2 regions of the Tessaracoccus sp. MC1627 genome follow, and region 2 is predicted to be linked to the other one. Evidence: predicted binding sites of a transcription regulator. Region 2 holds the regulator's gene; the other holds the start of a gene.

Region 1 (15,080 bases), on a different contig from region 2:
GGCAGCCACGCGCGCGATGCCCTCCAACAGCTCTTCCGAGCTGATTGATTTGGTGACGTAGCCGCGAGCGCCGGCACGGATCACCCCGATCACGTCCTGTGCCGCGTCCGAGACCGAGAGCGCAAGGAACTTGACCTGGGGGGTCGAGGGCAACACCTGCCGGATCACCTCCGCGCCACCTCCACCCGGGAGGTGCACGTCAAGCAGCACCACGTCCGGCACGGTGGCGGTGATGGCCGCGACAGCCGTGTTCACGTCCTCACCCTCACCCACCACGTCGCAGTGAGGCCCGATCTCATGCCGGACCCCCGCACGGAACATGGCGTGGTCATCGACGATGACAACGCGCAACAGTATCGGTCCGGCCGCCTCGCTCATATGGCGATCTCCACTTTCACCTCGGTGCCCTCGGGGCCTGAACGGATCGCGGCACTGCCGCCGTAGCGATCCATCCGGGCCTTGATCGATTCTCGCACGCCCATCCGCCCCTCCGGTACCGCGTCGACGTCGAAGCCCCGTCCGCGGTCCCGGATGAACACCTCGATGCGCGGGCCGTCAACCTCGGCGTACACGTCCACCCTCGGCGAGCCGGAGTGCTTCGCCGCGTTCGTCACGGCCTCTCCGACGGCCAGCACCAGCGCCTCCACGCGGTCATCGACAGCGACATCACCCACGCAGACCAGCTCGACGTCGACGGCGAAGTCCGCCTCGACGTCGGCGACCACCCCGCGCAGCGCGGAGCGGAAGGACGCGGCCCGGGTGGACTCGCCGTAGAGCCAGGTGCGCAGCTCGCGCTCCTGGCGCCTCGCGAGCCCCGCGACCGTGACGGGGTCGGAGGCCTGGCGTTGGATGAGCGCCAGGGTCTGGAGGACCGAATCGTGCAGGTGTGCCGCCATGTCGGCCCGTGCCTCGGCGCGCAGCCGCTCCGCGTCGGCTCTCCGCACCCGCCCTCGCTGCTGGTACAGCCACGGGGCCGCCACCACCAGCACACCGGCCAGCAGTACCCCCGAGGCGCCCAACACCCCGGGGAGTTGCGACAGCCCCACCTGGGTGGCCAGGATCCAGCTGGTGCCGGCCCCCACCAGCAGGAGACCTCCCACCAAGCGGACGATGCTCATCGCCCCGCCTCCGCGCGCCACGCGCGACCACAGCCCACCGCGTCCAGGCCTGCCGGGGCGGGGGGTGACCCGCTCGTCCACCTGGAGCCAGATCACGATGACGCCCACGCCGCCCACCACCATGGGCCAGAACAGCGCGGTGGAGATGATCCCACCCGAGACGAACAGCCACAGAAGCCCCACGACGAGCATCCCGCCTGCGACGAGGAGGCCGGAGTCCGCCGCCGGCGCCTCCACGCGCTGCGGCCGCATTCCGCTGCGGCTGGCCGCCGCCAAGCCCACGGGCTCGCCCTCGGCCGTCGCGCGCGGCATGAGAACCCACAGCGCGCCGTACGCGAGCACCCCCGCGCCGGAGAAGAGGGCCAGGACCAGGAATCCGAGCCGCACGTGCGCCACCCGGACACCGAGGTGCGAGGCCAGGCCTGTCGCGACTCCCGCGATGACCTTGCCCTCGCTCTGGCGGCGCAGCGGAACCCGCGCGGGCGCGATGGGAACCGGCAGCTGTGTCATGGCCCCAGCCTGACACGCTGACGACGGGGAGACCAGCGTCCAGGGTCCTTTCCAGGGTCCCCGGCGTCACAACTCAGGTGCCCCTCAGGGGGTCACCCGATGGCGATGCCGGCGCCACCGCACCAGACTGGTGTCCATGTCCACTGAGCTTGATCTGGGGTGGCTCGATCCGAGCCTCGGCGCGTTGCAGCGCCAGGAGTCCGGCATGGGCTCCGGTCTCTGCGCAGCCATCGCCACAAGGATGGGCGTCGACGTGGTCCTGGTGCGGGTCGCGTTCGCCCTGCTGGCCCTCAGCGGGGGCCTGGGCGTGGCCCTGTACGCGTGGGGCACCGCGCTCACCCGCAGCCCCACCGGTGTGCGCCCCATGGACGCACTCCTCCCCGCCTTCGCCCGCTGGACCCCCACGGGCCAGAAGGTTGTGGTCGTCCTCACCACGCTGGCCGCGGTCAGCCTGGTCAGCTCGATCAGCCCACTTCCATGGGGACCCGGCGTGCTTCTCCTGGCCCTTCTCGTGTTGGCCCGCCGGGGCCGGCTCGGCGGCACGTGGTCGCCGCCCGCCGCGCCCCAGCCGCAGAACACGCGCACGAACACCAGCGCCGTGGCCGTGAGCGACGACGCCCTGGTGGCCCACTGGCGCTCCCAGATGCACTCCGCAGCCGGGCGCGCTCCGGACGGGCTGCCCGTCGTCGACCTGTACGCCACTGAGCCCCCCCGCGCCATCCCGTCGGGCCCCCGCCCGAAGGCGGCCTGGCTGATCGGCCTCGGCATCCTCGTAGCGATGCTCGCCACCGGCGCCGTGACGGGCGTGCTCCTTGGCGCCGGCCCGGGGCTTGCCCTGGGAGCCGCGCTCGTTGCGGGCGGTTCGCTCGCGGTACTCTACGCGGTCGTCGCACGATCCAAGCGCGTGCCACGGCCCCTTCTGGGCGTGCTGGTGATCGCGATGGTGGCGGGCGGCTGGCTCGCTCCGCGGGCCGCCGAGTCCGCGGTTGCGCCGTCCGCCGACGCCTCGGTGCTGACCCTCACCGTCGTCGGCGAGGAGCGGGTGGTCGACCTGGGCGCAGAGAATCTCGACGGCATCGACGAGGTCCGCATCGAGGCGATCGCCTCGGACGTCACCGTCCTCCTCCCGGGACCGCTGCTGTCTCTCACGTCGAACGAAATGTTCAGCGATGTGAGCGTCGAGACGGGCAACTCAACCGCCGCACCGGTGGATTTCACCGTCAGGGTTGACGCGACCCTGTCTGCGGTCACACTGGAAGAGAGATCATGAACCGCCCACCACTCGATCTGGCCGCCCTGGCCGTCGGCCTCGCCGCCGTCGGCTTCGGGATCGTGCTGATCGTCTCGCCGAACCTCTCGGCGCCCTTTGTCCAACCGATCCTCGCCGTCATCCTCGTGGCCGCAGGCGCGATCGGTCTCATCTCCTCCCGCGGCCGCACGAATTCCCGAAAGGAACTTCCATGAAGCTCACCCGTCCCAGCAGCGGCGCCATGATCGGCGGCGTCTGCGCAGGCATCGCGCGCTACCTCAACCTCGATGTGACGATCGTCCGGATCGCCTTCGTTCTCATCGCCGTCTTCGGCGGCAGCGGCATCCTGGCCTACCTCATCCTGTGGGCCGTCATGCCCAAGGACGAGGGCGGCTCGCTCGCCGAGGAGGGGTTCGACAAGGCCCGCCAGTGGTACGACACCCGCAAGCCGAACTCCCCCAAGGAACCCCCGTACGACATCTGAGCCGGGAGGCTACTCCCACTCGATGGTGCCCGGCGGCTTGCTCGTGACGTCGACGACCACCCTGTTGACCTCGGGGCATTCGTTGGTGATCCGGGAGGAGATCTTCTCGATCACCTCGTAGGGCAGCCGGGCCCAGTCCGCGGTCATGGCGTCATCCGACACCACGGGCCGCAGGACGATGGGGTGGCCGTAGGTCCGGCCATCGCCCTGCACCCCGACGGACCTCACGTCCGCGAGGAGCACGACGGGGAACTGCCAGATCGCCCGCTCGAGCTTGGCCACGGCCAGCTCGTGGCGGGCGATCGCGTCTGCCTGGCGAAGTATGTTGAGCCGATCCTCGGTGACCTCGCCGATGATCCGGATGGCCAGCCCGGGGCCGGGGAACGGGTGGCGCCACACCATCTCCTCCGGCAACCCCAGCTGCTCCCCGACGGCTCGCACCTCGTCCTTGAACATCTGGCGCAGCGGCTCGATCAAGGTGAACTCAAGGTCATCGGGCAGTCCGCCCACGTTGTGGTGGCTCTTGATGTTGGCGGTTCCCTCACCGCCACCGGACTCCACCACGTCCGGGTAGAGCGTGCCCTGGACGAGGAAGTCGATCCCCCGCTCTCCTGCAAGGTCCCGCGCCGTCGCCTCGAACGTGCGGATGAACTCGCGGCCGATGATCTTGCGCTTCTCCTCCGGGTCCGTCACCCCGGCCAGGGCGCCGAGGAAGCGATCGCGCTCGTCCGCGACCACGAGGTCCACGCCGGTGGCGGCCACGAAGTCCTTCTTGACCTGCTCGGCCTCCCCCTCGCGGAGGAGGCCGTGATCCACGAACACGCACGTCAGTTGATTGCCGATGGCCCGCTGCACGAGCGCCGCGGCGACGGCGGAGTCCACCCCGCCGGACAGACCGCACAGCACCCGGCGGCCCCCCACCTTGGCGCGCACCGCGTCGATGCTCTCGGTGACCATGTTCTCGGCCGTCCAGTCCGGGGTGAGCCCGGCGATGGTGAACAGGAAGTGCTCCAGCACCTGCTGACCCCATTGCGAGTGCAGGACCTCGGGGTGCCATTGGACGCCGGCAAGCTTGCGGGCCAGGTCCTCGAACGCCGCCACCGGCGCACCCGCGGTGCGGGCAAGCACACGGAACCCCTTCGGTGCCCGGCTGACCGAGTCCCCGTGGCTCATCCAGACGTTGAGCGTGTTGGGCAGGCTGCCGAGCAGGCACCCGCCGTCATGGATGGACAGCGACGTGCGGCCGTACTCGCGCTGCCCCGTCTTGGTGACGGTGCCGCCGAGCGCCTGTGCCATCACCTGGAAGCCGTAGCAGATGCCCAGCACGGGCACGCCCGCCTCAAGGATCCTGGTGTCCAGACCAGGCGCACCCTCCTCGTAGACCGACGACGGCCCACCGGAGAGGATGATCGCGGCAGGACGCAGCGCGAGGATCGCGTCGGCGTCGAGCGAGGAACTGACGATCTCGGAGTAGACGTTCGCTTCGCGGACGCGCCGCGCGATGAGCTGGGCGTACTGCGCCCCGAAGTCGACGACGAGGACCTTCTCGTGCTGGGCAGTCATGGGAGGGAGTCTATTGCCTTTCCTGCCGGAGCAACTTCGCCCCCGTCGGCGGGAATATCCGGGCGTTGGGGAAGGTTGGCGACGACATGAACATTTACTCTGACGTGACCGCCCTCATCGGGCGCACGCCCCTGGTCCGGCTCAACCGCATCGCCGGCGACAACGCAACAGTCCTGGCCAAGCTCGAGTTCTACAACCCCGCGAATTCTGTCAAGGACCGCATTGGCGTCTCGATCATCGACGCGGCCGAGGCCTCCGGCCAGCTGCAGCCCGGCGGGACAATCGTCGAGGGCACCTCCGGCAACACCGGCATCGCGCTGGCCATGGTGGGTGCCGCGCGCGGCTACAAGGTGGTGCTGACCATGCCTGAGACGATGTCGCTGGAGCGTCGCGCACTGCTGCGCGCCTACGGCGCCGAACTGGTGCTCACGCCCGGACCGCAGGGCATGCGCGGCGCCGTCGAGAAGGCCGAGGAGATCGCGGCTGAGAGGGGCGGCGTCCTCGCCCGCCAGTTCGCGAACCCGGCCAACGTGGAGATCCACCGCACCACCACCGCCGTGGAGATCTGGGACGACACTGACGGCACCGTGGACATCGTGGTGGCGGGCGTCGGCACCGGCGGCACCATCACCGGCGTCGGCCAGGTGCTCAAGGAGCGCAAGCCCGAGGTGAAGATCGTCGCCGTGGAGCCGCAGGAGTCCCCCATCCTCTCCGGCGGCCAGCCCGGCCCCCACAAGATCCAGGGCATCGGCGCCAACTTCGTGCCGGAGATCCTGGACCGCTCCGTCATCGACGAGGTGCTCCCCCGCAACATCGACCAGGCCGTCGAGTTCGCGCGCCGCGCCGCCCAGGAGGAGGGCCTCCTCGTCGGCCTGTCCTCCGGTGCCGCGCTGTCGGCTGCCGTCGAGGTGGCGGCGCGCCCCGAGAACGCCGGCAAGACCATCGTGGTGGTCATCCCGTCGTTCGGCGAGCGCTACCTCTCCACCGTCCTGTTCGAGGGCCTGCTCGAGAAGTGACCTGGTCGGAAAGGGGGCGTCCCGCGGTCGGGGCGCCCCCTTTCCGCGTCCCCGCCTCACTAAGCTGGGGCCATGCGCATCGTTATCACCGGGGCCTCGGGCAAAGCCGGCCAGGCCACCCTCCGCCACTTCGTCGACACCGCCCACGAGATCGTCGCCACTGACGTCGCCGGGCGCCCCGCCTGGTACGGCGGCAAGTTCTATCGGGCGGACCTGACCCAGTTCGGCGAGGCCATGGACGTGCTCTCCGGGGCGGACGCCGTCATCCATCTGGCCAACATTCCGGCGGACTGGATCCACACGGATTCGCACACCCTCAACGCCAACATGGCCATGAACAACAACGTCTTCATCGCCGCGTGGAAGCTGGGGCTCAAGCGGGTGGTCTACGCCTCCAGCGAGACCACGCTGGGGCTTCCGTTCGACGAGGTGCGCTACGTCCCCGTCGACGAGGACCACTACCCGCTGCCCAACTCCACCTACTCGCTGTCGAAGGTGATGACGGAGACCATGGCGGAGCAGGTGTCGCGGTGGGCGGGCATCCCCTTCATCGGGCTCCGCCTGTCCAACATCTTCACGGTCGAGGATTACGCGCAGCAGCCGGCCTTCGCCAAGGAACCCGAGGCGCGTCGCTGGAACCTCTTCGGCTACATCGACGCCCGCGATGTCGCCCAGTCCTGCGAGGACGCGCTCACGGCCAGCCTGTCCGGCTCGCATGCCTTCGTCATCGCGGCCGACGACATCATCCTGGACATGCCGACGCGGGAGGCGCTGGCCGCGATCCACCCCGGCATCGAGGTTCCGGACAGCGTCGGAGAGTTCGGCACGCTGCTCAGCAACCGGGCCGCGAAAGAGCAGATGGGCTTCGCACCCCAGCACTCCTGGCGCGACGAGGTGCCCGCCTGACCCTCAGCCGATGACCGCCCGGGCGGCCCGCTCCCCCGACGCGAGGGCGTCCTGGATCGACGCGCCGGGCAGGTCGTCGGCCACCAGCACCCCGGCGGGCACCGGCATCAGGGCGCGAGCCCCGGGCGGCAGGGCGGGGAGGGCGTGGGTGATGTCATGGCGCACGAGCAGGCGCCAGCGCGAGGCGTCTGCGCCCAGCACGCTGCCCGCCTCCCTGGCGGCGTCGGCGTCCGTCAGAGCGTGGTCTCCCACTGCGCTTGCCTGGACGAGGTGCTGCCCCGCCGGGGCGTAGGACGGCGCGACATTGGACTGGACGCAGGCGTTCGCCAGGCGGGCGCCGTCGCGGAGATCGAGATGCAGGAAGGGCGATCGGGTGGGGGCTTCGTCGGCGGCGAACCACCACGTGGTCACCCCCAGCATCGCGGGCGCTGGAAGCCCGAGCAGCGCCGCGTTGCCGAGCGGCCCGGCCGCCAGCACCACTGTGTCAGCTCGCTCGACGGAGCCATCGGCGAGCCGCACCTCGACGCCGCCCGCTCCGGGCAGCACCGCGGAAACCCGGGCGCCGAGCCGGATCCGGTCTCTGATCGGCTCGGCGAGCTGCAGCGGCACGGCGGCCATGCCCTGGGCGGGGACCGCGGGGGTGGCGAGTGCGAAGAAGCCTGCGAGCCGGCGCACCTGGGACGCCGATGTGGCCCCTTCGGGGTCAAGCGTCACCCCCGAGAAGAACCGCTCGACGACGCGGCGCACAACCGGCGAGAAGCCCGCAGCATCCAGGGCACCGCTCAGGGTGAGGCTCTCCTGCCCGGACGCCTTCACCCAGCGCGCCACCGCTGCCAGGTCTCCCGGGGTGAGGGGCCCGCGCACCAGCCCCGCCGCGTGCTGCGGGTGGCGGGTGGGGTCCGCCAGCACCTGGAGCCCATCGTCGGTGAGCAGCGCCGCCCCGCGACCGAAACGGTGCAGGTCCAGCCTGCCCATGTCCAGGGCGCGGCGGGCCGCGGGGTAGAGCGGGTTGAGTAGCTGGAAGCCGCGATCGCAGCGGAAGCCGTCCACCACGTCGGTGGCCACGCGCCCCCCGACCACGCCGGAGCCCTCGAGCACGAGCACGTCGCGGCCGGAGGCCGCCATCAACCCCGCGGCCCGAAGGCCCGCCAACCCGGCCCCGACCACGACGATCCGTGACATCAGCCCTCCCCGCGTGCGATCTTCTCGTGGTGGCGGACCACCTCGGCGACGATGAAGGTCAGGAACTTCTCCGCCAGCTCGGGGTCCAGGTCCGCATCGGCGGCGAGCGCCCGGAGCCGGGCGATCTGCTGAGCCTCCCGGGCCGTGTCCGCGGCCGGCAGGCCCGCCTTGGCCTTGAGCTCGCCCACTCGTTGGGTCACCTTGAAGCGCTCAGCCAGGAGGTGGATGAGGGCCGAGTCCATGTTGTCGATGCTTCCGCGCAGGCGCTTCAGCTCGGTCAGTGCGTCGTCCATCGGCGCTCCTCGGGGGTCAGTGGAGGATCAGGTCGATCCTCTGGAAGGACTTGAGGTCTGTGTATCCGGTCAGCGCCATCGCCTTGCGCAGGCCGCCGGCCAGGTTCATCGTGCCGTCCGGGACCCGCGACGGGCCCAGCACCACCTCTTCCAGTGTGCCGACCTGCTCGAAGAACGAGCGCTCGCCGCGCGGGAGCCGGGCGTGCCACGCCTCGCTGCCCCAGTGCCAGCCGCGGCCCGGCGCCTCCGTGGCGCGCGCCAGCGGGGAGCCGACCATGACGGCGTCCGCGCCGCAGGCGATCGCCTTGGCGATGTCCCCGGAGCGGCCGACGGCCCCGTCGGCCAGGATGTGCACGTAGCGGCCCCCGGACTCCTCCAGGTAGTCGCGGCGGGCCTCCGCCACGTCCGCCACCGCCGAAGCCATCGGCACCTCGATGCCGAGCACCGAGGCGGTGGTGTGCGTGGCGCCGCCGCCGAAGCCCACCAGAACGCCCGCCGCGCCGGAGCGCATGAGGTGCAGCGCCGCGCGGTAGGTGGCCACTCCGCCGACCAGCACCGGAAGGTCGAAGCGGTAGATGAACTCCTTGAGGTTGAGCGTGTCCTGCCCGCCCACGTGCTCCGCCGAGACGGTGGTGCCGCGGACGACGAAGAAGTCCATGCCCGCCTTCTCCAGCACGGGCGCGAACTCCAGAGTGTGCGCGGGAGACAGCGACCCCGCGACCGGGACACCGGCGGCGCGGATCTCGGCCAGCCGGTCCCGGATCAGCTCCGCCTTCACCGGTTCGGCGTAGATCTCCTGCAACCGCTTGGTGGCCGTGACCTGGTCCGATTCCTGGGTGATGCGCTCGTACTGGGGCTGCGGATCCTCGTAGCGGGTCCAGAGGCCCTCCAGGTTGAGCACCCCAAGGCCGCCGAGCTGCCCCATCCGGATGGCGGTGGCAGGCGACATCGCCGAGTCCATCGGCGCCGCAACGATGGGCACGTCGAAGGAGACCGCGTCGATCTTCCAGGTGAGGTCCACCTCGTCCTCGCCCCGCGTGCGGCGCGCCGGGGCGATCGCCACGTCATCGAACGCGTAGGCCTGGCTGGCGCGCTTGCTGCGCCCGAGCTCGTACATGGAAACGGTTCTCCTTGGGTCTCTAGCGCGACCAGTAGTTGGGCGCCTCGGCGGTGAGCTGAATGTCGTGCGGGTGCGATTCTCGCAGACCGGCCGAGGTGATGCGGACGAACCGCCCGCGCTCCTGCAGTTCGGCGATGGTCCCGGCGCCCGAGTAGAACATGGACTGCCGCAGGCCGCCCACGAGCTGGTAGGCCACCGCGGCCAGCGGCCCACGGTAGGCGACCTGACCCTCGATTCCCTCGGGGATGAGCTTGTCGTCCGCGGTGACGTCACCCTGGAAGTAGCGGTCCTTGGAGTAGGAGGCCTTGCGACCCCGGGCGGCCATCGCGCCCAGCGACCCCATGCCCCGGTAGCTCTTGAACTGCTTGCCGTTGATGAACACCAACTCGCCGGGGCTCTCCTCGCAGCCGGCCAGCAGGGAGCCGAGCATCACCGACGAGGCGCCGGCCACGAGGGCCTTGGCGATGTCTCCGGAGTACTGCAGTCCGCCGTCGCCGATCACCGGCACGCCGGCCGGCCGACAGGCCCGGGCCGCGTCGTAGATCGCGGTGACCTGGGGCACGCCGACGCCGGCCACCACGCGCGTGGTGCAGATCGAGCCGGGGCCGACCCCCACCTTCACCCCATCCGCGCCTGCCTCCACAAGCGCCTTGGCGCCGGCGTAGGTGGCCACGTTTCCGCCGATGATGTCCACCTCCGCCGCGGCCGGCTCCGCCTTGAGCCGCTTGATCATCTCCACCACACCTCGGGAGTGACCGTGAGCGGTGTCCACGACGATGACGTCCACGTCCTGCTCGACGAGCGCCATGGCCCGGTCCCACGAGTCCCCGAAGAACCCGACGGCTGCCCCTACCCGAAGCCGGCCCTGGCTGTCCTTCGCGGCATGCGGGTACTTGTCCGCCTTCACGAAGTCCTTCAGCGTGATGAGGCCCGTGAGCTTGCCCTTGCCGTCGACGATGGGCAGCTTCTCCACCTTGTGCCTGGCCAGCAGCGCCAGCGCCTCCTCGTTCGAGACCCCCTCGGGTGCGGTGACCAACGGCATCCGGGTCATGACCTCACCGACGGTGCGGCCGGGATCGTCCTCGAAGCGCATGTCGCGGTTGGTGATGATGCCCACCAGGGTGCCGTCGGCCTCGACGACGGGGGTGCCGGAGATCCGGTAGGTGGCGCAGATCTCGTCCACCTCACCGATGGTGGCCTGAGGGCTGACGGTGATGGGGTCACTGACCATCCCCGCCTCGGAGCGCTTGACCTGATCCACCATGTGCGCCTGGTCCTCGATGGAGAGGTTGCGGTGCAGGATGCCGATGCCCCCCTCGCGCGCCATCGCGATGCCCATCCTGGACTCGGTGACCGTGTCCATGGCCGCCGAGGCCAGCGGGACGTTGAGCCGCACCCGCCTGGTCAGCTGCGTGCTGGTGGACACCTGGGAAGGGATGATGTCCGACTGGTTGGGCTGCAGCAGCACGTCATCGAAGGTCAGGCCCAGCGCCGCGAAGGGGCTAGGCACTCCAGCGCCGGTCAGTTCCTCGAACACACGTCCACCTTCTCGTCTCTGCTGCCCCAAGTCCGGCCAGTCTATGCGGCAGGGCCCCGCCCGGACGAACCGGACGGGGCCCTGCGGCGCTCTTGAGCGGTCAGCTCTCGTCGTCGCGCTTGTCCACCACGAGGGTCTCGGTGGTGAGCAGGAGCGAGGCGATGGACGCGGCGTTGGCGAGCGCGGAACGCGTCACCTTCACCGGGTCGATGACGCCGTGCTCGACGAGGTTCTCGTAGACGCCGGTCCGGGCGTTGTAGCCGTGGCCGACCTCCATCTCCGCGACCTTCGAGGTGATGACGTAGCCCGCCTCGCCGCCGTTCTCGGCGATCCAGCGGAGCGGCTCGACGAGGGACTTGCGCACCACGTCGACACCGGCCTTCTCGTCGCCCTCGAGGCCCAGGTGGTCCGCCAGGACCTCCCCGGCGTGGATGAGGGCGGAGCCGCCGCCGGCGACGATGCCCTCCTCGATGGCAGCGCGGGTGGCCGACACCGCGTCCTCGATGCGGTGCTTCTTCTCCTTCAGCTCCACCTCGGTGGCGGCGCCGACCTTGATGACGCACACGCCTCCGGCCAGCTTCGCGACACGCTCCTGGAGCTTCTCGCGATCCCAGTCCGAATCCGTGCGGGCCATCTCGGCCTGCAGCTGCGCAACGCGGCCGCTGACCTCGGAGTGCTCGCCCGCACCGTCGACGATGGTGGTGTTGTCCTTGGTGACGAGGATGCGACGCGCGCGCCCCAGCACCTCAAGGCCGACCTGGTCCAGCTTGAGGCCCACCTCGGGGGCGACGACCTGGCCGCCGGTGAGGATCGCGATGTCCTCCAGCATGGCCTTGCGGCGGTCGCCGAAGGCGGGCGCCTTGACCGCGACGGAGGTGAAGGTGCCGCGGATCTTGTTGACCACCAGCGTGGACAGGGCCTCGCCGTCGACGTCCTCGGCCACGATGAACAGCGTGCCCTTGGCGGCGATGACCTTTTCCAGCAGCGGGAGCAGGTCGTTCATCGACGAGATCTTGCCGCTGTTGATGAGGATGTAGGGATCCTCGAGGATGGCCTCCATCCGGTCCGCGTCGGTGACGAAGTACGGGGACAGGTAGCCCTTGTCGAACTGCATGCCCTCGGTGAACTCGAGCTCGGTGCCCATCGTGTTGGACTCGTCGACGGTGATGACGCCGTCCTTGCCCACCTTGTCGAACGCCTCGGCGATCAGATCGCCGATCTGCTCGTCACGGGAGGAGATGGTGGCCACCGACGCCATGTCGGCGGTGGTGTCCACGGGGCGCGCGTTCTCACGGAGGCGCTCGACGACGGCCTCAACGGCCTTGTCGATGCCTCGCTTGAGGCCGATCGGGTTGACCCCGGCGGTCACGGCGCGCAGGCCTGCGTGCACCATGGCCTGGGCCAGCACTGTGGCGGTGGTGGTGCCGTCACCGGCGACGTCGTTGGTCTTGGTGGCCACCTCCTTGGCGAGCTGAGCGCCGAGATCCTCGTAGGGATCGTCGAGCTCAACCTCCTTGGCGACGGTGACACCGTCGTTGGTGATGGTGGGGGCTCCCCACTTCTTGTCCAGGACCACGTAGCGGCCCTTGGGGCCGAGCGTGACCTTGACGGTGTTGGCGAGGGCGTCGACACCGCGCTCAAGCGCGCGACGTGCCTCCTCGTTGAAAGCGAGAATCTTCGGCATGTGTGGTCCTTACTTGCTGACGACGGCGAGGATGTCGCGGGCGTTCAGCAGGAGGTACTCCTGGCCGTCGTACTTGACCTCGGTGCCCCCGTACTTGGAGAAGATCACGATGTCGCCCTCGGCGACGTCGAGCGGGACACGGTTGCCCTTGTCATCGATGCGGCCGGGGCCGGTGGCGATGACCTTGCCCTCCTGGGGCTTCTCCTTGGCGGTGTCGGGGATGACAAGGCCGGAAGCGGTGGTCTGGACGGCCTCAAGGGGCTGAATGAGGATCCGGTCCTCGAGCGGCTTGATCGTGGTTGCCACGTCAAACACCTTTCTGTCATATCCGACCCGGAGGCCGGCTTGTAGGTCAGTGTGAAGTGGCCGGGCGTCGTCGCGGGTGCCGTCCGACCATTAGCACCCGACAGGGTCGAGTGCCAGCACCTACGTTATCCGGGGTTTAGCACTCAATCAAGCCGAGTGCCAGAAGTGCTCTGTCCGGACCGCTTCGCGATGATGGCGACCGTCCCGTCGACGGTGCGTGCGAGGATGATCGTGGCCGCCGCGCTGCCCTTGGGCTTCAACTCGCGGCGCAGCGCCGCCGGGTCCACGTCGATGGCGCGTTTCTTGATCTCCAGCGTGCCGATGCCGCGCTCGCGGACGTACCGGCGCAGCGCCTTGACGGAGTGGTCGAGCACGTCGAGGACCTCGAAGCGGGTGGCCCAGGGCGTGTCGATGGGCTCGTCGGAGGACAGGTAGGCCACGTGCGGGTCCAGCAGCCAGGCCCCCGGGGCCGACTCCCCCACCAGGCCTGCCCGGATGGCGGCGCCGTCCGGCTCGTAGACGTAGCGCCCCAACGGCGCGGCGACAGGCGGCCCCTCCCCCGCGCCGGCGAGCTCCAGGACCGCGCCGTCGCTCAGCAGCACGGCCGAGCGCCCCTCGGGCAGCCGGTTCCACAGCGACACCTCCACCACGTCGCCGCCGTCGCTCACCCACGTGGCGCGCACGCCGTCGGGAATGAGTTCCTTGGGCAGTCCCGGGCCGAGCTTGACGGCGACGAACCTGGCTGAGGCCAGGTAATCGAGCACCAACGACCACGGTGGCGTGAAGTCCGCCACGTTCCAGGTGCGGCCCTTCGCCGTGCGGCGGGCGGGATCCAGGAACACGCCGTCGCCCTCCGGCACCGCCACCTCCTCGGCGCGCGCCACCGCGCCCGGGCCGGCGCCCACGAGGCCGAGGTTCCAGGACGCCACCTCGGCGGTGGCGGGGTCGGCGTCGACGGCGTGCACAGCGAGCCCCGCCTCGGCCAGGGCCATCGCGTCGGCCCCGATTCCGCAGCCCAGGTCCCACACCGACTCCACCCCGGCCGCAGCGAAGAGCGCCGCGCGCCACCGGCGGACCGGGTCGCGGGTGGCCTGCTCCAGACCCGCGTGGGTGAACAGCATCTCGTCGGCACGGGCGAACTTGGCCCGCGCCCGTCGGCGCAGCGCCGCCTGCGTCAGCGCCCACGCGGCCTCATCGGGGCCGAACCCGGCGCGCAGGCGGGACGCGGCGCCCAGCGACGACGGATCCGGCTCCCGCATCGCGGCCGCGAGGGCGGCCTCCCGCCCGGTCATTCCGCCGAGAACCGCCATCCCACGCTGTGCCCGCCGTCGTAGGGCAGGACGCCGTGGAACTGGGGCACGGTCTCGTCGAAGACCAGTGGCAGGAAGTGCCGGTCCCCGTCCCACATCGGCAGCTCCATGACCGTGTCGACGTCGTGCCAGGCCAGGGTCCCCTCCGGGTTCGAGGGGTACGGCTCGCCGTCGATGCCGGTGACGAGGAACACGAACCCGAACACGTCGCGCCCGTTGAAGCCCGGCCAGGACACTGTGCCGCGCAGCCGCATCGAGGTCACCTCGACTCCGGCCTCTTCGCGGATCTCGCGACGCATCGCCGAGGCGACGTCCTCGTCGCGCTCGACCTTGCCGCCGAGGCCGTTGAACTTGCCGAGCTGCTCGTCCTCGGACCGGGAGATCCGATGCACGAGCAGGACCCGGCGCCGGTCCGGGCTCACGATGTAGCCCAGCGTGGTCAGCTCGGGCGCGTACGCCATGTCAGGGCCGGGGTTGGCGCTGGGTGCGGTCTGTTCCATCGAAGTCCAGCTCGCGGGTGTCGAACTCCACCATCTCGTCCCCGAGCGATCTGAGCAGTTCGTGGCGGGCCTGCCGCCGCTGGCGCTGCTCGATCGGGTCCGGCACGGGCGCTGCGGCCAGCAGGCGCTTGGTGTACTCCTCCTGCGGGTTGAGCAGCACCTGCTCGCGCTCGCCCTTCTCCACGATCTTGCCGTACTGCATGACGACGACGCGGTGCGCCAGCGAGTCGATCACCGCCAGGTCATGCGAGATGAACAGGCACGCGAAACCGAAGTCCCGTTGGAGGGCGGTGAACATGGCC
Region 2 (15,080 bases):
TCCCAGGCCGTGCGGATGCCGTGGGTCAGGGACGGCGTCACCCACGTCCTCAACATGATCGACACGCCGGGACACGTCGACTTCACCTACGAGGTCTCCCGGTCCCTCCAGGCCTGTGAGGGCGCCATCCTGCTGGTGGACGCCGCGCAGGGCATCGAAGCCCAGACCCTGGCCAACCTCTACCTGGCGCTCGAGGCGAACCTGCACGTCATTCCCGTTCTCAACAAGATCGATCTGCCGGGCGCCAATCCGGAGAAGTACGCCGCCGAACTCGCCGGGATCATCGGCTGCGATCCCGACGAGGTCCTCCGGGTATCAGGGAAGACGGGCGAGGGCGTGTCGCTGCTCCTGGACGCCGTCGTCGAACAGGTTCCCGCCCCGCAGGGTGATCCGGACGCCCCGGCACGTGCCCTCATCTTCGATTCGGTCTACGACACCTACCGTGGCGTGGTCACCTACGTCCGCGTGATCGACGGCGAACTGAGCCACCGCGAACGCATCCGGATGATGTCCACCCAGGCCACCCACGACCTCCTGGAGGTGGGTGTCATCGCCCCCGACCCGGTCAAAACCGATGCCATCGGCGTGGGGGAGGTCGGCTACCTCATCACAGGCGTCAAGGATGTGCGCCAATCCCGCGTTGGTGACACCGTCACCCTCGACACCCGTCCCGCCTCCTCGGCTCTCGCGGGCTACCGCCACCCCAACCCCATGGTGTACGCAGGGCTGTATCCGATCGACGGCGACGACTTCAACGTCCTGCGCGAGGCACTGGAGAAGCTCCAGCTCAACGACGCCGCGCTCACCTACGAGCCCGAAAGCTCCAGCGCCCTCGGATTCGGGTTCCGCATCGGGTTCCTCGGCCTCCTCCACATGGAGATCGTCCGCGAACGCCTAGAGCGCGAGTTCAACCTCGACCTGATCTCGACGGCCCCCAACGTGGTCTACCGGGTGGTGATGGAGGACGGCTCCGAGCACACCGTGACCAACCCGTCCGAGTATCCGGAAGGGAAGATCGCGGAGGTGTACGAGCCGGTGGTGCGCAGCACCATCCTGGCGCCCGCGGAGTACATCGGCACCATCCTCGAGCTGTGCCAGACCCGCCGCGGTATCCAGCGTGGTCTGGACTACCTCAGCGAAGACCGGGTCGAGATCCGCTACACGCTGCCACTGGGCGAGATCATCTTCGACTTCTTCGACGCGCTGAAGTCGCGCACGAAGGGCTACGCGTCGCTGGACTACGAGCCCGACGGCGAGGAGACCTCGGATCTCGTCAAGGTCGACATCCTCCTGCACGGCGACCCGGTCGATGCCTTCTCCGCGATCGTGCACAAGGACAAGGCGTACTCCTACGGGCTGCTGATGGCCTCGAAGCTGAAGGAGCTCATCCCGCGCCAGCAGTTCGAGGTGCCCATCCAGGCCGCGATCGGTTCCCGGGTGATCGCGCGGGAGACCATCCGCGCCATCCGCAAGGACGTGCTCGCCAAGTGTTACGGCGGCGACATCTCCCGCAAGCGCAAGCTGCTGGAGAAGCAGAAGGAGGGCAAGAAGCGGATGAAGATGGTCGGCCGTGTCGAGGTGCCGCAGGAGGCATTCGTCGCCGCGTTGTCGACCACCGAGGCGCCGAAGAAGTAGTTCCCTACCGCTCCATCCGTCGCTTCGTGCGCGCGGTGGCCTGAGCCGTCCACGGGTCCTCCGGCCACGGGTGCTTGGGGTAGCGGCCCCGCATCTCCGAGCGGACCCCGGCATAGGGGCCGGACCAGAAGGACGCGAGGTCGTCGGTGACGGCCAGCGGCCGCCCGGCGGGGGAGAGCAGGTGGAACTGCACCGGCACCCGGCCGTCGGCCACAGTGGGGGAGCGGTCCAGCCCGAAGCACTCCTGCAGTTTCACCGCGCAGACCACCCGGCCGTCGTGGTCGTGCGCGGGGTAGGCGAGCCTGACGTGTGATCCGCTGGGCACCGCGAGGCGCTCGGGCGCGAGCTCGTCGAGCTTGGTCGCCACCTGCCAGGGCACCAGCCGCCTGAGCGGTGCGGTGAGCGAGATACCGCCGAGGTTCCCGGTCTGAGCGGCCCTCGCCAACTCGGGCGCGAGCCACTCATCCAGCCGGGCGAGCAGCGCCTCGTCTGAGACGTCCGGCCATGGTTCACCGACGTGGCGGTGGAGGAACGCGAGCCGACGGCGGAGCGCATCGGCCGAGTCCGACCAGCCGATCACGCCCAGGCCCTCGGAGCGGACGACGCCCTCGACGGCGGCGGCGCCGAGTTCCGAGGCGGGCACGGGGGTGGACGTCAGCTCGATGGCCCCCAGCGCGGTCACCCGGCGCGCCCGCAGCCTGCTGCCGGAGAGCTGACCGCGCACCTCGTTGACCAGCAGCGGCGCGGCGAACCGCTTGGCAGTCGCCTCGTCGATGGGGGCCGCGGAGCGGATCATGGCCCCGGTGCCCCCGGCGGCCGTCCCTACCGCGCGGGTGACCTCGGCGACCGCGAGCCACTCGTGGCCGGCCAACGCGGGCGGTGCTCCGGCGCGGGTGCCCGAGGCCAGCAGGTAGACCTCGCCGGTGCTCCTGGCCACGCGTTCGGGGTAGGCGAGGGCCACGACGGCTCCGGGCGGCGCGCCTACGCCGGCCTCATCGGGCGCGAGCCGCTCCAGCCGGGCCGCCTCCGCGCGCCAGCGCTTCGTCTGCGGATGGGTGCCGGCTCGCAGTGCCCGCAGCTCGCCGGCCAGGTCGCCGTCGACGTCCAGCTCGATGGCGGCCACCATCCCGGCCGCCACCGCGCTGCCGACGGCCGGGGCCCCGTCGAGCAGGGCCCTGGCCCACCGAGGTGAGGCGGGGACCTCGGCCAGGCGGCGGCCGTGGGCGGTGATGCGTCCGTCGTCGTCGACGGCCTCCAACCAGCGCAGCACGGCCTCGTCGTCGCGGACCGACCCAGGCGGCAGCGGGCTGGGGAGGGCCAGGCCCTCGCCTCGGGGGGCTCCCCACGCGGCCAGGGAGAGGAGTGCGCCGGTGAGGTCGCCGGTCTGCGACTCGGGCGTCACCTGTGCACGGAGCGCGCTGTAGGTACGTTCGTCGTAGCAGCGCCAGACCACCCCCGGGCCCTGACGCGCGGCGCGGCCGGCGCGCTGCTCCACCGACGATCGGGAGGCGCGCACGGTGACCAACCCGGACATGCCACGCCCGGAGTCGCGGCGCGGCTCGCGGGAGAGCCCGGCGTCCACCACCGCGCGGACGCCGCCCACCGTCAGCGAGGACTCGGCGAGGTTGGTGGCCACCACGATCCTCGGGCGGTCTCCGGGCGAGCGGCCTGCGACGGCGCGGTCCTGCTCCCTGGGGGTCAACTGCCCGTGGAGCTCGAGCACCTCGGCGTCGGAGCGGAGGGCGGCGGCCACGTGGCGCACCTCGCGGACCCCGGGCAGGAAGACCAGGACGTCGCCGTCACCCGGCCGCTCCCGGAAGGCCGCGTCGGTGGTGGCGGCCACGTGCTCGAGGAAGGAGCGAGTGACGCCGCGCGCGTCGAGGGGGGACGGGCCCGGCGCCCAGCGGGACTCGAGCGGGTGGAGCACGGCCGGCACGCCCACGATGGGCGCGGGCTCGCCGCCGCCCAGCAGGGCCGCGAACCCGGCGGCGTCGACGGTGGCCGACATCGCCACCACGGCCAGGTCTGGCCTGATCTCGCGCACCTCGGCGATGAGGCCGACGAGCAGGTCGGTGTCGAGGCCGCGTTCGTGCACCTCGTCGAGGATGACGGCGCCCACGCCCTCCAGGGAGGGGTCGCGCAGGAGTCTGTGGAGCAGCACGCCTGGGGTCACCATCTCGATCCGGGTGCCCGGGCCGACGGCGCGCTCCCCGCGGACCGTGAAGCCGATCAGCTCCGCGAGGGTGGTGCCGGTGAGGGAGGCCAGGCGGCGGGCGGCGGCGCGGGCCGCCACGCGGCGAGGCTGGGTGACCACGACCCGCCCGTCGACCAGCCCCGCGACGATGGGCGGCCCCAGCGTGGTCTTGCCGGTGCCTGGTGGCGCCTCGACCACCGCGACGCCCCGTGTGCGGACGGCGTCAGCCAGGGCGTCGGCGGCCGCCGCGAACGGCAGGCCCGCGCCGTCGGCTGCGAGCTGGGCGAGGGTGGGCATCGCCCCATTGTGCCGTGCCGGGCGCAGCCCCGGGGGGACACTGAGGGCGGGGTGGATGCGCCGGGATCAGTCGCGGCTGGCCAGGAGGAGCTCGGTGAGGGCGCCGATCACGGGGGCCGAGGCGCGGGCGTGGGGCTCCTCGAGGCCGGAGGGGGAGTTCACGCGGAGCGCCGGAAGCTCAGACAGCGTGGCGATGCCGCCCTCCCGCACCCGCGAGGCGATGGCCTCCTTGAGGGAGAAGCCGATCTGCGACTGCTGGAGGAACGACTCCACGCGCTCCAGCACCGGGTTGGAGCCCAGGCCGCGCAGGCCCTCGGCGCGCACGGCGAAGCCCGCCTCCCGCGGCACGCCCGCGACGCGCAGGAGCTGGCGCGCGCCGTCGAGCCGTGCGGCTTCGGTCACCTGGCCGGCGCCGTCGAGATGTGGCTCGTGCACGTCGTCGAAGCCGAGCAGGATCAACGTCCAGTCGCGGGTGGCGGGGAGCGCGTCGACGGCGCCTTCGGCCGGCTCGACGCGCAGCTCGCCATCCCCGATGGAGATCCGCGTCGTCGCCAGGGCGCCGGCGCCGTCGTCCTCGATCAACTCGAAGCTGCCGTCCGCGCCGGCCGCCACGACGACGGTGAGCGCCTCCGGGTTGGCCTCGGCGGGTTGCAGGTCGTCGGTGGCCATCGGCACGATGCCCCCTGCGCGGAGGAGCGCCGGGATGCCGGTGGCGTCGCGGTGGAGCTGGATCCGGCGGTCGCCGTCGTAGCGGTAGCCCGTCTGCAGGTCGAACCACAGGCCCGGGGGCAGCCACGCGGCGGCAGCCCCCATCCGCGTCTCGCGATCAGCGGGCTCGGTGATCGGGGCCACCAGGAGCTCGGTGCCGACATAGAAGACGTTGGGGAACTGGCGCGCCTCGATCTGCCCGTGCACGTGGTACAGCGGGCGCACGAGCGAGGCCCCGGCCTGGCTCTGGGTGCGGTTCATGGTGTGCAGGTAGGGCACCAGGCGGTTGCGCAGCCGGAGTGCCTCGGCGATGGCGGTCCGGTGCGGCTCCGCGTAGAGCCACGGCTCCTTGCCCGCGTAGGGCGAGTTGGAGGAGTGGAGGCGGAGGATGGGGGAGAAGGTGCCCAGTTGGGTCCACCGCGCCATCAGCTCGTCGTCGCGGTAGCCGAACATGTGGCCGCCCACGTCGTGGCTCCACCATCCGTAGCCGATGTTGGCGGCGGTGGCGGTGAAGTAGGGCTGGAACTGCAGCGACTCCCACGTGATGTGCGTGTCGCCGGAGAACCCCACCGGGTAGCGGTGCGAGCCGGGCCCGGCGTAGCGGGAGAAGGTGAGCGGGGTGCGGCCGCCGCGGGCGTTGTCGAGGAAGTGGGTGTGGTTGAGCACCCACAGCGGGTCGATGCCCGGCACCCGTGAGTGGGGGCCCGACTGCCAGTCGAGCCACCAGAAGTCGACGCCCTCGTCCTCCAGGGGGTGGTGGACGAGCGAGAAGTACTTCTCCATGAACGTGCGGTCTGCGGCGTCGAAGCGCACCGAGAGCTCGGTGGACGGGTCGATGCCCATCGCCTCGGCCATGGCCGGGTAGGCGTCCTCGTGCGGCTGGATGCCGTCGGCGGGGTGCACGTTGAGGGTGGTGCGCATGCCGCGGCGGTGGAGCTCTGCGAGGAAGGACTCGGGGTCGGGGAACAGCTCGCGGTTCCAGGTGTACCCGGTCCAGCCGGCGCCGAAGCGTGGGTCGACGTCGGTCAGGTGCCAGTCCATGTCCAAGACGGCGACGCTGAACGGGATCCGTTCGGCCTCGAACCGGTCCATCAGCTCGAGGTAGGAGTCGGCGGTGTAGCGGTGGTAGCGGCTCCACCAGTTGCCGAGCGCCCAGCGCGGCAGCACCGGCTGGGTGCCGGAGAGGCGGTGGAAGTCGGCGAGGGCGGCGGCGAAGTCGTGCCCGAACGCGAAGACGTAGAGGTCCTCATACTCCGCCCGGCCGCGCCGCTCGCGGGCCTCGACCCAGCCGTCGGCGGTGAAGAGCATCGACTCGGAGTCGTCCACGACGGCGAACCCGCGCTCCGACAGCACGCCCGGCTCGAGCGGCACGGGCCCGTTGGCCTCGTCCAACGTGCGGGCGGTGCCGCCGAGGTTGCCGCGCGCGGGCACGCGCTGCTGGAAGTCGGGTTGCTGGTGCCACGCGGGCAGCGTCGACTGGTCGCCGTAGCGCCAGACCGACTGGTGGGCGGTCACCTTGCCGCGCACCTGCACCTGCAGCCCGGCGGCGGTGGGTGCCTGTTCGTCGTAGCTGAGGTCGAAACGAGACGTCTGGATGCGCAGGCCCCGCTCTGTGCGCACCACCTCGAACTCTGGCGTGGGCTGATCGCGGAAGATCGCCAGCGTGGTCGGGCGGTCCTCGAACTCGCCGGAGGTCGACCACTCGAATCGGAGCAGCCCGTCGGTGAGCACCGTGATCCGATAGCGGTCACCGGTGATCGTCGAGCCCTCACGGGGCGTCGAATGCGCCCCGCGGTAGTCGTCCGGGGTGGCCTGGCGAAGCGTTGGATCCGTCGAAGTCATGGGGCCCATTATGGTTGCCGGTATGGCACAGCTCCCAGACGGCGACCCGGCCCCGGTCGACGGTTCCCTCCCCGAGGCCGCGCTGGCAGGCGATGTGCCCTTCTCGCTGTACGTGCACGTGCCGTTCTGCCGCACCCGCTGCGGATACTGTGATTTCAACACCTACACCCCGAGCGAGCTGGGCGACCTGTCGCCGGACACCTACCTGGGGGCCGCCGTCGCCGAGCTCGATCTCGCCGCCCGCGTGCTCGGGCCGCGCCGGGTGGAGACGGTGTTCTTCGGCGGCGGCACCCCGACGATGCTGCCCGCCGAGCAGTTGATCGGGCTGCTCCGGGCGATCGGGGAGCGCTTCGAGCTCGCGCCCGACGCCGAGGTGACCACGGAGGGCAACCCCGACACGTTGACCCCGGAGTACCTGGCGGCGCTCCGCGGGGGCGGGTTCACGCGGCTCTCGCTGGGCCTGCAGTCGGTGGTGCCGCACGTGCTGCGGGTGCTGGAGCGCGTGCACACCCCCCGCCGCGGACTCGACGCTGCGCGCTGGGCGAGCGAGGAGGGCTTCGAGCACGTCTCGCTCGACCTCATCTACGGCACCCCCGGCGAGTCGATGGACGACTGGCGGGCGAGCCTCGACGCGGTGACGTCCACCCCCGTCGACCACGTCAGCGCCTACTCGCTCATCGTCGAGGAGGGCACCCGATTGGGGATGCAGGTCAAGCGCGGGCAGGTGGCGATGCCCGATGACGACGACCTGGCCGACAAGTACCTGGTGGCCGACGAGACCCTGGGTGCGCTCGGCTTCGCGAACTACGAGGTGAGCAATTGGGCCAGGGCGGGCGGTGAGTGCCGGCACAATCTGGCCTACTGGCGGGGCGCGGACTGGTGGGGCATCGGGCCCGGCGCGCACTCCCACATCGGCGGGGTGCGGTTCTGGAACCGGAAGCATCCGCGCAGCTATGCCGCCTCGCTGGCGGCGGGGGAATCTCCGGCCCTGGCGCGCGAGGTCCTGAGCGACGACGACCGGCGGATCGAGCGAGTCCTCCTGGAGCTCCGCCTGGCCGACGGCCTGCCGCTCGGGGTGCTGACGCCGTCGGAGTTGGCGAGGGTCGACGGCGTGGTGGCGCAGGGGCTGGCCACCCGCGACGGCCTGCGGCTGCGTCTGACCCGACCCGGCCGCCTGCTGGCCGACGGCGTGATCCTCGGCCTGCTCGACTGAGGTTGGCTCACACCGGCTTCCGCAACGCTACGCTCGGGCGATGAGCACGCCGACGCCCGTGGCTGAGCGGGCGGGGCTGCGCCTGACACCGGCCGACAAGGTCACGCTGACGCGTGCCGCCCTCGGCGTCGGCTGCGCCGTCCTGGTGGTGCTCACCCACCTCGGCCTGCTCCCGGACCGTGGCTGGGCGCTGTTCCTGCTTGCCCTACCCACCGTCGTGCTCGACGCCGTGGACGGACCAGTCGCCCGCCGGACCGGCACTGTCACCGCGCGCGGCTCTCGGTGGGACACGGAGGCGGACTCGGCCGTGCTGCTGGTCCTCAGCATCGCGGTGTTCCCCTGGGCGCCCTGGGCCCTGGGCATCGGATTGGCCCGCTACCTGTTCTGGCTCGGCGGGCTCATCCGTCCGGCCTGGCTCCTGCCGCTGCCCTTCCGTCAGTCGCGACGGATCATCGCCGCGCTTCAGGCCGTGGCGCTGGTGACGGCTCTGGCGCCGTTCCTACCGCTCTGGGTGGGACAAGCCGTGATCGCGGTGGCGCTTGCCCTGCTCGTCTTCTCCTTCGGCCGCGACATCGCCTTCCACGAGCGACGCGGCCACTGATCCGCCACCGTGCACTTCTCCCAGGCCCCTCCTTGTGTTAGTGTATTAAGCAACTAATACAACGACACATGAGGAGGTGGACATGGACTTCGACACCAGCAGCCCGATCTGGATCCAGCTGCAGGCCGAGTTCACCCGCCGCATCGTCGTCGGCGAGTGGAGGGCGGGGCAGCGCATCCCCGGCGTCCGGGACCTGGCGGGCGAGCTCAAGGTCAACCCCAACACCGTCCAACGGGCCCTGGCCGAACTCGACCGCCTCGGCCTCAGCCACCCGGAGCGAACCGCCGGCCGGTTCGTCACCGACGACGCGGGGTTGATCACCGAGGCGCGGCTGGCCCTGGCCGCCGACGCCGCCACCGACTACGCAAGGCGGGCGCAGGGTCTGGGCATGAGCCTCGACGACGCCCGCACTCTCCTCGGCCGACGCTGGTCGGCCAGCCAGGAAGGAACCCAATCATGACCGCACCGGCGATCCACATCGCCCACCTGACCAAGAAGTTCGGGCCGATGCCCGCGCTCAACGACCTGTCGCTCACGCTCGGCGGCGGCCAGATCGTCGGCCTGCTCGGCGAGAACGGAAGCGGGAAGACCACGCTGCTGAAGATCCTCGCCGGCGCCCTCACCCAGTATGAAGGCGAGGTGCTCGTGCACGGCAGGCCCATCGGCCCCGAGACGAAGTCGATGCTCAGCTTCCTGCCCGACTCGAGCTTCCTCGCCGACGGCGACACCATCGAGGCCTGCATCGGCATCTTCGGCGACTTCTTCGCCGACTTCAACGAGGCCAAGTGCCGAAGCCTGCTGGAGTTCTTCCGCCTCGACCCCGCCCGCAAGCTGAACACCCTCTCCAAGGGCATGCGCGAGAAGGTGCAGATCGCCCTGGCCATGTCGCGCGACGCGAAGGTGTTCCTGCTCGACGAGCCCATCTCCGGCGTCGACCCCGCCGCCCGCGACGTGCTGCTCGAGGCCATCGTGCGCGACCTCCCCGAGGACGCGCTGGTGGTCATCTCCACCCACCTCATCCACGACCTCGAGCCCGTCCTCGACGCCGTCGCGCTCATGCGCCACGGCAAGATCCTGCTCACGGGAGACGTCGACGACCTCAGGGCCGAGCGCAACCAGTCCATCGACCAGCTGTTCCGGGAGGTCTACCGCTCATGATCGCCACACTCTTCAAGCACGAGGCCCGCCGCACGCTGCGCTGGTTCTGCCTCATCGTCCTGGCCGGCCTGGCCATCACGGGCCTCTCCACGCTGCTGGCCGTCGTCCTCCCCGCCCCGCTCAACATCCTCTTCGCCGTGCTCAGCGCCGTCGGCGCGGTGGCCGTGCCTGCCCTGGTGCCGATCTCGCTCGGGATCGAGTTCTACCGCTCCTCCTACTCGAAGACCGGCTACCTCACGCGCGCACTCCCGGTGAAGGGCACCACGATCTACTGGGTCAAGCTGGCCCACGCCTACGCGCTGAGCCTGCTCTCCGTCCTGGTGGGTCTGGGCCTCCTGTACATCTGCGCCATCAGCTTTGCGGTGACCGGAGGCAGCACGGTGGCCGATCTCAACCGCTCCCTCGCCAGGGGGTGGGACGTCATCACCGGCACCCCCGGGTGGGCCGTCGTCCTAGTCGTCGCTCTGCTGATGCTGCTCCCGCTGCAGTGGTTGGCGTCGTACTTCTTCGCCGCCTCGGTGGGCAGCGAGTCGTGGAGCAACAAGCTGGGGCTCGGCGGCCCGGTGCTGGTGTGGTTCCTCTTCTACGTCGCCTGCCAGCTGGCGGGCCTGCTCGGCGCGTTCATCCCGCTGCAGGTGACCTACCTCGACGGTGCCCTGCGCGTCCGGACCGACGTGCTGCCGGACATCCTCACCATGGACTCGAATAACATCGTGCCGGTCGGGGTGTTCCTCGGCATCTTCGCGGTGGCGTTCGCGGCCATCGTGTGGGGGTCGGTGTCGTTCGCCAAGAAGGCGGAGTTGCGCTGATAGCCTCGCGCCCCGTGGACAGATACTCGAAGGACGTGCTCACCCCCGGATGGCAGAAGGCCCACCTGAAGCAGACCCGCGACGTGGCCGTCGAGCTCGACCAGGTGGTCGAGTTCGACGACTTCTGCGGCGCCGTCGTCGGCTGGGAGAACGGCCTGGTGGTGCTGGAGGACCGGAAGGGTAAGCGACGCTCGGCACCGTTCGGCCCGGGGTTCCTGCTCGAGGGCCAACCCGTCGCGCTCAAGCCCCGGCTTCGGGGCGGTCCGTCGAAGCCCAGGTACACGGCCTCGGGCTCGCGAGCCTCCGCCGAACCGGTGAAGGCGAAGGTGGCGCTGCCCAGCCGCATCTACGTCGAGGGTCGCCACGACGCGGAGCTGATCGAGAAGGTGTGGGGCGAGGACCTGCGTCACGTCGGCGTCGTCGTCGAGTTCCTGGGGGGCATCGACGATCTCCCCGGGATTGTTGCTGAATTCGCTCCCGAGCCGGGGCGGCGGCTCGGCATCCTCGTCGACCATCTCGTGTCGGGCAGCAAGGAATCCCGGATCGCGAAGCAGGTCTACACGGCCGGCTACCGTGACACGGTGCTGGTCGAGGGGCACGAGTTCATCGACATCTGGCAGGCGGTCCGGCCCCAGCGCGTCGGGTTGAAGTCCTGGCCCCAGGTGCCCAGGGATGTGGACTTCAAGAAGGGCACCCTGAAGGCGATGGGGCTGCCACACGAGGATCAGGCCGACGTGTCGCGCGGCTGGCAGGCCATCCTCGCGCGCGTGGCCTCCTGGCGCGACCTGGAGCCCCAGCTGCTCACCAAGGTGGAGACTCTCATCGACTTCGTCACCCAGGACCATCTCGAAGACGAGTGATCGCCCACACGCCGATAGGGTGAGTCCCATGGACACCCAAGGCATCCTGGACCTGCTGAAGGAAACGGCCTCAGAGGTGGTGGTTCCGCGCTTCCGGCAGCTGGCCGCCGGTGACGTCGAGGAGAAAAATCCCGGAGACTTCGTCACCGTGGCGGACCGCGAAGCCGAGGTGTATCTGAGTGGGCTCCTCCGTGGCGTCTACCCATCGGCAGTCATCGTCGGAGAGGAGGGCGTGTTCGCCGACCCGAGCCTGCTCGACGGTGTCCACGGGGCAGAGCACGCGTTCCTCATCGATCCCATCGACGGCACGCGCAACTTCGTCTCAGGACGCGACGAGTACGGCGTGATGCTGGCGGAGGTGCGCAACGGGGTCACCACCCGTGGCTGGATCTATCAGCCGCAGACCGGCCGCGCCTACGTGGCCGAGCACGGCGCAGGCGCCGCGCTCAACGGCGCCCCCATCGCGCGGACCCCCAACGGGCGCCTCCCACTAGGGGCGACGGCCAAACGTGCTCTGCACGGGTTCACGGCAGCTGGACGCCTCAGCCCCGTCACCCGGAGCGCCTGGTGTTGCGCATTCGACTACCCGATGGTGCTGCATGGTGACGTGGACTTCCTCGTGTACTCCACCCTGCACCCGTGGGACCATCTCGCGGGGTCGCTCATGGTCACCGAGTCCGGGGGCGTGAGCAGAACGGTCGACGGCGTGGACTACGGCCTCCAGACACGGAGCGGGGGGCTGATCGTGGCGCGGGATGCCGACACCTGGCAGACCGCTCTGGAGACGTGGCCCGTTCACCAGAGCTGACCACAGGATCAGATCACAGGTTGAGGATGGGCAGCTGCCGTTTCGGCTCCACACCCTTGGCCGCCAACTCGGCGTAGGCCTTGGGCAGGGCGAGGGCAAGAGTCTCCGGGCCGAAGGGCCACTCGACGGCGGTGGCGGCCTCTTCCGCCCGCACACCCTGCTGGATGAGCATCTCGCACGAGCTGTAGAGCATCGCGATCTCCGCCCGCTGCACGAAGGCGAACTCGCGGTCCACCACCGCCCCGTGGCCGGGAACGAACCTGGTGAGGGAGCTGCTGGCGCCGAGTACGCCGTCGAGGACGGTGGGCCAGTTGGCAAGCGAGGTGGACTCGTCGATCTGCGGGTCCGCGCCCTCCTCCAGGAGATCCCCGACGAACACCACGTTCGCCTCCGGGACGAACGCCACGATGTCCGCGCGGGTGTGCGCCTCGCCGAAGTGCAGCAGCTCCACCCGTTGTCCGCCGAGGTGCAGCGCCAGGGCCATCGAGAACCTCCGTGTCACCCCGGGGTCGTCCAGGTCCTCGTGCGCGACCACCTGGACACCCGACATGCCTGGGAGGCCGCCGACGTGATCGTGGTGGCCGTGCGTCAGCGCCACATGCGTCACCGGGACACCCGCCAGCGCGGTGGCCGAGGCCAGCAGCTCGGCGCCCTCGGCGGCTGTGTTACCGGCATCGATGAGGAGTGCCGCGTCATCACCGACGATGAGTCCCACGTTGACCCGGTGCTGATCGAGCGTGGTCACGTACACGCGGGGAGTCACGGGGGTCCAGATCAGCGTCATGGCAGCCAGCATAGATGCAGCTACACTGGCACTCGCCGTCTATGAGTGCCAGCTGGGAGGTGACATGCTCGACGACCGCAAACTGGACGTGTTGAAGGCCATCGTGACCGACTATGTGGCCAGCCGCGAGCCGGTCGGCTCCAAGGCGCTGGTTGAACGCCACAAGCTGGACGTCTCCGCCGCCACGGTCCGCAACGACATGGCCGTGCTGGAGGAGGAGGGCTACATCATGCAGCCCCACACCAGCGCCGGCCGCATCCCCACCGACAAGGGCTATCGGCTCTTCGTGGACAGGCTCGCCCACATCAAGCCGCTGTCGCCCGCTGAGCGCAGCGCCATCACCACCTATCTCAACGGCACCGCCGACGTCGACGATCTGGTCATGCGCACCGTCCGGCTGCTGGCCCAGCTGACCCGCCAGGTGGCCATCGTGCAGTATCCGGTGGCGCAGCGCACCCAGGTGCGCCACGTCGAGCTGCTGCTCCTGACGCCCGAGCGCCTGATGGTCATCGTGGTCCAATCCTCGGGGCGCGTTGATCAGACCATGTTGGAGACTCCGCTCACGGACGAGGGCCGGCTGCAGGCGTTGCGGAACCGGATCGCCGAGGCCATTGTCGGACGGACGCCGGCGGATGCGGCCGGGGCCCTGGCCGCCATGCTGGAGGGAGTCGCACCCGATGACAGGCCGTTCGCGGGCCCGGTGGTCGCCGCGGTCCTGGAGGCCATCGCCGCCGAGCCGGCCGCGCACGTTGTGGTGGCCGGGCTGCCCAACCTCGCCTCAAGCCAGGCGTTCGAGACCAACCTGCGCCCACTGCTGGAGGCGCTGGAGGAGCAGGTGGTGCTCATGCGACTCCTGGGCGAGGCGGCGGGCGACGACGTGACGGTGCGCATCGGCGAAGAGAACACCGCCGAGGGATTCCGGGGCAGCAGCCTCATCGCGTCCGGCTACGGCGTGGAGCGCTCCGCCAGCCTCGGCGTGGTCGGACCCACCCGCATGGACTACGCGTCCCATATTTCCGCGGTGCGAGCAGTGTCGCGGTACGTGAGCAGATTCCTCAACGAAGGCTAGATCCCCCACCCGAAGGCTGAAGCAAGAAGATATGAGCAAGGACTACTACGACATCCTTGGCGTCGAGCGGGACGCAACCCCCGAGGCCATCAAGAAGGCCTACCGCCGCCGCGCCATGAAGGTGCACCCCGACGTCGCCCAGGAAGAGGGCGCGGCCGAGAAGTTCAAAGAACTCAACGAGGCCTACGAGGTCCTGAGCGACCCCAACAAGCGCGCCGTGTTCGATCGGGGCGGCGACCCGATGAGCCAGGGCGCCGGCTTCTCCGGCTTCGGCGGCGGGTTCGCCGGGGGGTTCGACTTCTCCAATCTGGTCGACGCCATGTTCGGCGCGGCAGGGGGGCGTGGCCCCCGATCCCGCGTCCGTCAAGGCCAGGACGCGCTGGTGAGGGTTTCCCTCCAACTGCACGAGGCGGTCTTCGGCGTGACGAAGCCTCTCAAGGTGGACACCGCCGTGGTGTGCCCCAAGTGCAGCGGCGCGGGCGGCGAGCCCGGCTCGGAGCCGGTGACCTGCACCACGTGCGACGGCGCGGGCGAGGTCAGCCAGATCCAGCGCAGCTTCCTCGGCGACATCCGCACCGCCCAGGCCTGCCCCACCTGCCGCGGATACGGCACGGTCATCCCGCGTCCGTGCGGTGAGTGCTCCGGCGAGGGACGGGTGCGCACCACGCGGACGCTGCAGGTCCGGATTCCCGCCGGCGTGTCCACGGGCATCCGCATCCACCTGGAGGGGCAGGGCGAGGTGGGCCCGGGCGGCGGACCTGCCGGAGACCTTTACGTGGAGCTGTCCGTGCTGCCCCACGAGACGTTCCGCCGCGAGGGCGACAACCTGGAGGTGGTGGTCAGGCTCCCGATGACCGCGGCCGCGCTGGGGACCACGGTGGACGTCGCGACTCTCGAGGCCGACTGGGACCAGTCCGCGGTAGAGGACCGCACCGTGTCCGTCGAGGTCCCGGCCGGGACGCAGGCGGGCACCCGGATCGGGATCAAGGGGCGCGGGGTTCCGAGACTGCGCGGCGGCGGCCGCGGGGACCTGGGCGTCACACTGCTGGTCCAGACCCCCACCAAGCTCGATGACCGGCAGCGCGAGCTGCTGCGCCTCCTC

Evidence for each region. The regulator HrcA, encoded in region 2, represses chaperone genes, less so after heat shock. The targets are predictions, from matches to a motif close to TTGGCACTCGNNNNNNNCGAGTGCCAA.
Region 1: a site for HrcA is predicted at 13,059-13,085, ahead of groES (co-chaperone GroES). Genes of this name have one in related genera too.

The regions. Positions count from the first base shown of each region.
Region 1 is NZ_JACJGA010000009.1:27,415-42,494, forward strand. It holds gene H5399_RS15980 (response regulator transcription factor) at 1-378, opposite strand, end outside; gene H5399_RS15985 (ATP-binding protein) at 375-1,628, opposite strand; gene H5399_RS15990 (PspC domain-containing protein) at 1,765-2,898, shown strand; gene H5399_RS15995 (hypothetical protein) at 2,895-3,092, shown strand; gene H5399_RS16000 (PspC domain-containing protein) at 3,089-3,361, shown strand; gene guaA (glutamine-hydrolyzing GMP synthase) at 3,371-4,924, opposite strand; gene cysK (cysteine synthase A) at 5,011-5,940, shown strand; gene H5399_RS16015 (NAD(P)-dependent oxidoreductase) at 6,013-6,846, shown strand; gene H5399_RS16020 (NAD(P)/FAD-dependent oxidoreductase) at 6,850-8,028, opposite strand; gene H5399_RS16025 (chorismate mutase) at 8,028-8,321, opposite strand; gene H5399_RS16030 (GuaB3 family IMP dehydrogenase-related protein) at 8,338-9,438, opposite strand; gene guaB (IMP dehydrogenase) at 9,461-10,966, opposite strand; gene groL (chaperonin GroEL) at 11,079-12,662, opposite strand; gene groES (co-chaperone GroES) at 12,672-12,968, opposite strand; gene H5399_RS16050 (class I SAM-dependent methyltransferase) at 13,112-14,278, opposite strand; gene H5399_RS16055 (8-oxo-dGTP diphosphatase) at 14,257-14,739, opposite strand; gene H5399_RS16060 (ABC transporter ATP-binding protein) at 14,741-15,080, opposite strand, start outside.
Region 2 is NZ_JACJGA010000004.1:385,219-400,298, reverse strand. It holds gene lepA (translation elongation factor 4) at 1-1,635, shown strand, start outside; gene hrpB (ATP-dependent helicase HrpB) at 1,640-4,126, opposite strand; gene H5399_RS10380 (glycoside hydrolase family 31 protein) at 4,193-6,676, opposite strand; gene hemW (radical SAM family heme chaperone HemW) at 6,699-7,889, shown strand; gene H5399_RS10370 (CDP-alcohol phosphatidyltransferase family protein) at 7,930-8,490, shown strand; gene H5399_RS10365 (GntR family transcriptional regulator) at 8,573-8,950, shown strand; gene H5399_RS10360 (ABC transporter ATP-binding protein) at 8,947-9,648, shown strand; gene H5399_RS10355 (hypothetical protein) at 9,645-10,457, shown strand; gene H5399_RS10350 (DUF3097 family protein) at 10,472-11,317, shown strand; gene H5399_RS10345 (inositol monophosphatase) at 11,346-12,125, shown strand; gene H5399_RS10340 (MBL fold metallo-hydrolase) at 12,139-12,909, opposite strand; gene hrcA (heat-inducible transcriptional repressor HrcA) at 12,974-13,978, shown strand; gene dnaJ (molecular chaperone DnaJ) at 14,010-15,080, shown strand, end outside.